2 regions of the Microbacterium sp. A93 genome follow, and region 1 is predicted to be linked to the other one. Evidence: riboswitches for the same ligand, from Rfam matches in the RefSeq annotation. Region 1 holds a riboswitch; the other holds the start of a gene.
The links. A riboswitch is a leader RNA that binds a small molecule or an ion and turns the genes downstream of it on or off. The one in region 1 is predicted to bind glycine.
Positions count from the first base shown of each region.

Region 2: linked by a shared signal. The riboswitch ahead of gcvT (glycine cleavage system aminomethyltransferase GcvT) and the one ahead of gcvP (aminomethyl-transferring glycine dehydrogenase) in region 1 are both predicted to bind glycine.

Region 1 covers NZ_JBPXMT010000002.1:181,037-185,245, forward strand. Annotated here, with positions in the region: gene gcvP (aminomethyl-transferring glycine dehydrogenase) at 1-2,305, opposite strand, end outside; glycine riboswitch at 2,516-2,646, opposite strand; gene ACSU1G_RS05120 (MFS transporter) at 2,870-4,063, opposite strand.
Region 2 covers NZ_JBPXMT010000019.1:54,894-59,102, forward strand. Annotated here, with positions in the region: gene ACSU1G_RS33355 (ABC transporter permease) at 1-496, shown strand, start outside; gene ACSU1G_RS33360 (ABC transporter ATP-binding protein) at 493-1,389, shown strand; gene ACSU1G_RS33365 (ABC transporter ATP-binding protein) at 1,386-2,219, shown strand; glycine riboswitch at 2,335-2,430, shown strand; glycine riboswitch at 2,431-2,528, shown strand; gene gcvT (glycine cleavage system aminomethyltransferase GcvT) at 2,583-3,689, shown strand; gene gcvH (glycine cleavage system protein GcvH) at 3,686-4,063, shown strand; gene gcvP (aminomethyl-transferring glycine dehydrogenase) at 4,125-4,209, shown strand, end outside.

The sequences.
Region 1 (4,209 bases):
CGTAGGGAGCTGAGGTGATCGGCCGCTCGGCGCTGGGCAGGTAGGGCGCCAGGTGCTCGGCCACGGCCACGGGGCCCACCCCCGGGCCGCCGCCGCCGTGGGGGATGCAGAAGGTCTTGTGCAGGTTCAGGTGGGAGACGTCCCCGCCGAACTGGCCCGGCTGCGCGAGGCCGACGAGGGCGTTGAGGTTCGCGCCGTCGATGTAGACCTGGCCGCCGGCCTCGTGGACCGTGCGGCAGACCTCCCGCACGTCCGCGTCATAGACGCCGTGCGTGGAGGGGTAGGTGATCATGATGGCCGCGACCCGGCCGTCGTTCGCCTCGATCTTGGCGGCGAGGTCCTCCGAGTCGATGGTGCCGTCCGATGCGGTGGCCACCACCACGACCTTCAGTCCGGCGAGCACCGCCGAGGCGGCGTTGGTGCCGTGGGCGGAGGCGGGGATCAGGCAGACGTCCCGCTCGCCCTCACCCTGGTCCAGGTGATAGCGGCGGATCGCGAGCAGGCCCGCATATTCACCCTGCGAACCGGCGTTGGGTTGGACGGAGACCGCCGCGTATCCGGTGATCTCGGCCAGCTTCTCCTCGAGGTCGCCCAGCAGGAAGCGCCATCCCTCGGTCTGGTGGTCCGGTGCGAAGGGGTGGATGGAGCAGAACTCGGGCCAGGAGATGGACTCCATCTCCGCGGTGGCGTTGAGCTTCATGGTGCACGAACCCAGCGGGATCATGGTGCGGTCCAGAGCCAGGTCGTAGCCGGAGAGGCGCTTGAGGTAGCGCAGCATCTGGGTCTCGGACTTGTAGGTGTTGAACACCGGGTGGGTCATGAACGCGCTGCTGCGCCGCTGGGAGGCGGGGATACGCGCCGAGGCCGACCGGCCGGCGTCGTCCTTCTGGGGGTGACTGCCGGCCTGCGCGCCGCCGGCGTCCAAGGACTGGCTCGGGGCGCCGAAGGCCGAGAGCACGGCCACGAGGTCCTCGTCCGTGGTGGTCTCGTCACAGGAGATGCCAACGGTCCCGACGTCCACGAGGCGCAGGTTGACCCCGGCCGCCTCCGCGGCGGTGACCACGGTGCGGGCCAGGGACGGCACGGAGACCTGGACCGTGTCGAAGAACGCGTCCTGGGTGAGCGTGAACCCGGAGGACTCCAGGGCGGCGGCCAGGCGGGAGGCCTGGCGGTGGGCGTGCTCGGCGATCGCTCTCACGCCCTCCGGGCCGTGATAGACGGCGAACATGGAGGCCGTGATGGCCAGCAGTGCCTGGGCGGTGCAGATGTTGGACGTGGCCTTCTCACGGCGGATGTGCTGCTCGCGGGTCTGCAGGGCCAGGCGGTAGGCCGGGCGGCCGGCGGCATCTTGGGAGACACCCACCAGGCGGCCGGGCAGCTGACGTTCGAGGCCTTTGGGCACGGCCATGTAGGCGGCGTGGGGCCCGCCGAAGAACAGCGGGACGCCGAAGCGCTGGGTGGTGCCGACGGCGATGTCCGCGCCCTGCTCGCCCGGAGGGGTGATGAGGGCCAGGGAGAGCAGGTCGGCGGCGATCGTCACCATCGCGCCATGCTCCTTGGCCTGCGCGATGACCGCCGTGTGGTCGTGGATCCGCCCGGAGTCTCCGGGCTGTTGCAGCACGATGCCGCACAGGCCCCTCTCCTCCAGCTCAGCGGAGAGTTCGGCGGGCAGGCCGGAGGTGAGGTCGGCGGTGCGCACGTCCAGGTCCAGAGCCCGGGCCCTGCCCTCGATGACCGCGCGGGTCTGCGGGTAGAGGTCGGCGTCCAGCAGGGTGATGCCGCCTGACGCCGTCCTGGCGGACTTCTTGTTGGCGCGGTGCATCAGCAGTACGGCCTCGGCCGTGGCGGAGGCCTCGTCCAGCATGGAGGCGTTGGCGATCTCCAGCCCCGTGAGGTCGGAGACCATGGTCTGGAAGTTCAGCAGGGCCTCCAGACGGCCCTGGGAGATCTCCGGCTGGTAGGGGGTGTAGGCGGTGTACCAGGCCGGGTTCTCGAGCACCTTGCGCAGCACCACGGGCGGGGTCACCGTGTCGAAGAAGCCCTGCCCGATCATCTGGGTCTTGACGATGTTGCGGTTCGCGATCGCCCGCAGGTCCTCCAGGACGGCGGCCTCGGTCAGGGCCGGGGGCAGGTTCAGCGGGGTGTCCTGGCGGATGTCCGCCGGGACGGCGGCGTCCACCAGATCCGCGAGGGAGTCGAAGCCCAGCACGGAGAGCATGTGCTCGGCGTCCGAGGGGCGGGGGCCGATGTGACGGCTGGTGAACGGTGCTGAGGCCGTGTCCCGCGGCTCGTGGCGCTGGCTCATGGCCGGCGGGACGGTCTGCGTGGGCGTCGGCGTGGTGGCGTCGGGGGCGTAGCTGGCGTTCATGGGGTCTCCTCCAGGGCGCGGTGGGCACGGATCGGTACCTCCCCGCTCTGTCATGGACCTGAGAGATTCCGCCCGTATCTGGAGGATACGTGCTTGCACCGTCGGTGTCCGGGGGCCGCTGGCCCCGCGGAGCTTTCCAGAGTCGCCATGCCCTGCGCGGTACCGGGGCCTGAGAGATTCTCGGGGAGAAATTGCTCCTTCGGCGGCTGTGATCCCGTACCGCGGCGGACCTTCCGGCCGACCGACGACGGGTCACGGCGCTCTCCCGCGCGGGGTGCCTGACGTGCGCCCAGTCTGGCACAACCGGACAGATCCCGCCGCCGGGCAGGGGTTTCGATGACGGCCGGGGTGCCGGGGGCCCGTCCCAGAATCCGGCGCTGGACACCAGAAGGCCGGCTGACGTGGGCGTGGGGTGGTGACTGGCGCTGTCCTGGGGCTGGCCCGGACTGGTCCTCTGGTTGACCGGCCTCGTCATGAGACGACACCGAGCGGCCCGGATCCTCATCGGGCTCGACTGAGCCAGAGCGGGATCCCCGCGAGCAGGATCAGGCCGGCCACCCCGGCGAAGGTGATCCCGGACCCGAGGTAGGTGAACCCCACCCCGCCGAACACCCCCGCCAGGCCCAGGCCGGTGTCGAAGCTCATGTTCCAACCGACGCTGGCCTGACCGTGGCTGCCGGCCCGGGCGAAGGCCATGACCAGGCTGGCCGATTGCACGGTGCCGATCCCCACACCCATCAGCACCAGGCAGGCGGCCAACAGCCACGGCGGCTCCGTCAGGGCCACGGCCACCAGGCCAGCCGCCGTCATCGCGATCCCGGCCGTGTAGACCGCCGTGGGATCGAGCCGGTCCGTCAGTGATCCGGAGACCCAGCGCCCCGCCACGGAGGCCGCCTGCATGGTCGCGATGAACACGGCCGGGTGTGCGGTGTCTCCGCCCGGTCCGAAGGCAATCACCAGGCCGTAGGCGGCCATGCTGACCAGGAACGGCAGCAGCACCGGTCCCAGTGCGGCCCACCACCCCGTGGCCGCCGGTTCGGAACCCGTGCCCGACGCGCGGGCCGCACCCCCCTGCCCCGCTTCGCCTTCCGCGGTGCTGGCGCTGGGGGCGGTGGCGCCCGCGACCCGGTCCGGGATCCCCCGCAGGGTGACGAACGCGAGCAGCACGCAGACGGCGGCCGCGAGACGGAAGTTCTCCAACGGCACCACCCCGCTGAACCACAGGCCCAACGGGGCGCCCACGGCGGCGGCACCGGAGGTCGCCGCACCGAACTGCCCCAGGGCCCGGCCCGCCCGGCCGGGCTGCGAGACCAGGGGGACGGCCGCCGTCGCCACCACCACGAGGATCCCGAAACCGCATCCGACGGCCAGTCCGGTCACCAGCAGTGCCGCCACGGGATGGGGGATGACCAGGCTCGCCCCGTGCCCGGCGGCCATCAGCAGCAGGGACGTCCCGACGGTCCGGCGCGGACCCCAGCGTTGCCGCAGGACGGGCGCCGCCGGCTGCACCACGATCACGCTGAGCATCATGACCGTCAACAGGGTGCCGCCGGTCACGGCACTCAGACCACGGGCGAGGCCGATCGGCACCATGGTCGAGTAGCTGAGGAAGAATCCGGAGAAGCCCCACACTGCGATCCACAACAGGCCCATCAGTCCCGTGGGGCCCCGGGAGGACGTCGTCTCGGTAGTCACCCCCTCACCCTAGGCACTCCGCGCCCCTCAGCCCTCAGCCCTTAGCCCTCAGCCCTCAGGCGCAAAGTGACGGCACCCCCACCGTCGTGACCTGGCGTCGTCACCTTGCGCCCGGCGGCCGCCTGCCGGACACCCGGCGGCCACCC
Region 2 (4,209 bases), on a different contig from region 1:
CACCCGCAGCTGGTTGCTGGTTGCCGGTGTGCTGGGCATTACCTCGTGGGCGGGCTCCGCGGTGGTGCTGCGCACGCAGGCGCGTTCGCTGCGCAGCCGCGACTATGTCTACGCATCCAAGGTCGCCGGCGAACGGTCGATCCGCGTCATCCTGGTGGAGATCATGCCGAACCTGCTGCCGCTGCTGGCGGCACAATTCCTCTTCGCGATCATCTTCGCGATCCTCGGTGAGGCCGGGCTCTCCTACCTCGGACTCGGTGCTACGGACTCGATCACGTGGGGCACGATCCTTAACGACGCCCAGTCCGGGCAAGCATTGGGCACCGGAGCATGGTGGTGGTTCATCCCACCGGGCATCCTGATCGCGTTGCTCGGCTGCGGGCTGTCGCTCATCAACTTCTCCATCGACGAGATCATCAACCCGAAGCTACGCAACGCCCCAGATGCTGCTCGACGCGTGCGCAAGGTAGCAAAGACGAAGGGAGTCACCGCGTGACCGCCCCCGAAGCAGTTCTGACTGCACACAACGTATCCATCGAGTACGAGGTAGATCCGCCGGTCAAGGCCGTGCGTAACGTCTCGCTCACCCTGCACCGCGGCGAGATCCTGGGTCTCGCGGGAGAGTCCGGCTGCGGCAAGACCACCCTCGCTTATGGGCTGAATCGGCTCCTGAAGGCTCCGGCGCTGTTGACGAGCGGGGAGATCACCTTCCATGATCGATCCGGTACCGACATCGACATCGTAGGACTGGAGGACGAACAGCTGCGCGCGTTCCGTTGGGACAAGATCTCGATGGTGTTCCAGGGGGCGATGAACTCGCTCAACCCGGTGATCAGCGTGAAGGCGCAGCTCTTCGACATCTTCGACACGCACCGTCCAGGCATGAGTCGCCGTGCGAAGACCGAGCGGTCGGAGGAGCTGCTGCGACTCGTCGGTGTGGACCCCGCACGTCTGACGAGCTTCCCGCACGAGCTGTCCGGCGGAATGCGCCAGCGCGTGATGATCGCGATGGCGCTGGCACTGGATCCGCAGGTGATGATCATGGACGAGCCGACCACCGCGCTTGATGTGGTCGTGCAGCGAGGCATCATCCGAGAGATCATGCGGCTGCGTGAACGACTCGGTTTCGCAGTGATCTTCATCACCCACGATTTGCCGATGCTCATCGAGATCAGTGACCGGATCGCGGTGATGTTGCAGGGCGAGATCGTCGAACAGGGGACGGCGGAGGAGATCTTCCGCACACCGCAGCACGAGTACACGAAGAAGCTGCTCTCCAGCTTTCCGAGTCTGCGCGGCGAGCGCGGCGGGTTCGTGCGGTCGGGGGCGGTCACTGGGTCCGTCGACAATTCAGCCTCGGCATCCATCATCACGGAGGTGCAACGATGAGCAACTATTCTCTCGAAGCGCGGAACCTGACCAAAGACTTCCGGCTCCGCTCCGGTTTCAAGACGACGACCCTGCACGCGGTGAAGGACGTCTCCTTCACGCTGGAGCCAGGCAAGACTGTCGCCCTCGTCGGGGAATCCGGCAGCGGAAAGTCCACGATCGCGCGGATGCTGATGAAGCTGGAGACACCGACATCCGGGGAGATCCTGATGGATGGCCGGCCCAGCGGCACGCACGGGCGGGAGCTGGCCCGCTATCGTTCTGACGTGCAGATGGTCTTCCAAGATCCGTTCGCGTCTCTCAACCCGTTCCACACGATCATCCACCACCTGGAGCGGCCGCTGCGGATCCATCACCGTGAGCTGTCGGCGGCGCAGGTGCGCGCACGCGCGTTGGACTTGCTCGAGCGGGTGCAGTTGACGCCGGCGGAGAGCTATGCGGAGCGTCGTCCGCACGAGCTCTCCGGCGGTCAGCGCCAGCGGGTCGCGATCGCCCGTGCCCTCGCGCCTGGCGCGCGCTTCATCGTGGCGGATGAGCCTGTGTCGATGCTTGACGTGTCCATCCGCCTCGGTGTGTTGAATCTGCTCGCCGATCTGCAGCGCGAATCGCAACTTGGTGTGCTCTACATCACGCACGATCTGGCGACCGCTCGGCACTTCAGTGACGAGATTCTCGTCATGTATCGCGGCGACATCGTCGAACGGGGCCCCTCCGATGAGGTGATCCTGAACCCGCAGCACGACTACACGAAGACGCTGCTGGGTGCGGCCCCCGAGCCCGAGAACTTCGGCCGCCTCCGCGACGAGGTGCGAGCCGAGCTCGCCCTCTAGTTTTTCCCTCCCAAGGTTGCGAGTGGGCGCGCGTGGCTCTGTTTCACGCAAACTGTGAGCCACGAGCGCCCGCTCGCAACGGGTAGGATGGGAGGCACAACTGAAGACAGGCCCCATGACCTGTGCGGGAGAGCCTCGGTGTATTCGGCCGAGCACCGAAGGAGCAAGCCTCCCCGCCAATCTCTCAGGTAACGCGTACCGCGCCGGTCAGGCCGCTCTGAAAAGTGATGCTCACGCATCCGCCGACGGTGAAAGCTTCCTGCGCTCTGCAGGCGGTGAAACTCTCAGGCCTATGACAGAGGGGGAGTTCTCGGATACCGTGCATTCCGTACGGCATCCTTCCGATCCATCCGGGAGAACTCCATGGCTGAGGCCCGCTTCACCCCTCTTCGCGAGCGACACGAGTCGCTCGGCGCATCCTTCACCGATTTCGGTGGCTGGCAGATGCCAGTGCGCTACACCTCCGACCTTGCCGAGCACCACGCGGTGCGCCAGGCAGCCGGTCTCTTCGACATCTCGCATATGGCCGAGTTCACCGTCGATGGCGCGGATGCTGCGGCATATCTGGACTTCGCGCTCGCCGGGCGTCTGTCGACCATGGTCATCGGTAAGGCGAAGTACTCGCTGTTGCTCGCCGAGACCGGCGGCATCATCGATGACGTGATCGTCTATCGGCTCGGTGACGACAGCTTCCTGATCATCTCCAACGCCGGAAACCGGGATGCCGTCGCCGCAGCGCTCGCCGAGCGGGCCAACGACTTCGACGCGGCTGTTGCGGATGTCTCCGACGACTATGCACTGCTGGCAGTGCAGGGGCCGGCCGCTGAGGCGATCGTCGCTGCGACCGAAGGCATCACAGAGGTCAGCATCCCGTGGGTCGAGCAGAAGTACTACGCCTGGGCCTCCGCGCGCTACAACGGTCAGCCGGTGCTCATCGCGCGCACGGGTTACACCGGTGAAGACGGCTTCGAGCTGCTCGTGCGCAGCGAAGACGCCGCCGTAGTCTGGGATGCCGTACTCACCGCCGGAGCGACGCACGGCCTCGTTCCTGCCGGACTTGCCGCCCGCGACACGCTTCGTCTCGAGGCAGGTATGCCGCTGTACGGGCACGAGCTCTCGCGTGAAATCAAGCCTGCGCAGGCCGGCCTCGGCCGCGTCGTGGCATCCGACAAGGACTCGTTCGTCGGTAAGTCGGAGGCAGCGCCCGCCGAGGGTGCACGGGTGCTCGTCGGCCTCGCAGCCGAGGGCAAACGTGCCGGCCGCGCCGGTTATGACGTTGTCGCCGAAGACGGCACGGTCCTCGGCGAGATCACCAGCGGTGCGCTCAGCCCCACTCTTGGCCACCCGATCGCGATGGCCTATATCGATCCCACTTTTACTGAAGCGGGATCCACCGTGTTCCTTGATGTGCGGGGGACGAAGATCCCCGCAACTGTGACCGCCCTGCCTTTCTACCGGAGGAAGAAATGACTGATCTCAACACGCTGAAGTACACCGAGGAGCACGAGTGGCTCTCCATCTCTGATGGTGTCGCCACCATCGGCATCACCGACTACGCCGCAGACAAGCTCGGCGATGTCGTGTTCGTCGAGCTCCCCGCGGTCGGCACCGAGCTCACCGCCGGCACGGTCGTTGGCGAGATCGAGTCGACCAAATCGGTCGGCGAGCTATACGCACCATTGGTCGGCACCGTCACCGAGATCAACGACGCCGTCGTAGATGACCCGTCGCTCGTGAACGCAGAGCCTTTCGAAGGTGGCTGGCTCATCAAGATCTCGATCACCGATGGCGCCGCTGACGCGCTGCTCGATCGTGATGCATACGTCGCCCTGACCGAGGGTTGATTTCGCAGTGACCACTTTCGCCGATCGCCATATCGGAACGACCGCCGAGACCCAGCGCACCATGCTGGAAGCTCTCGGCGTCGATACCTCCGATGCCTCCTCCTCTCTCGAGACGCTGATGCGCAGCGCCGTGCCTGCGTCGATCT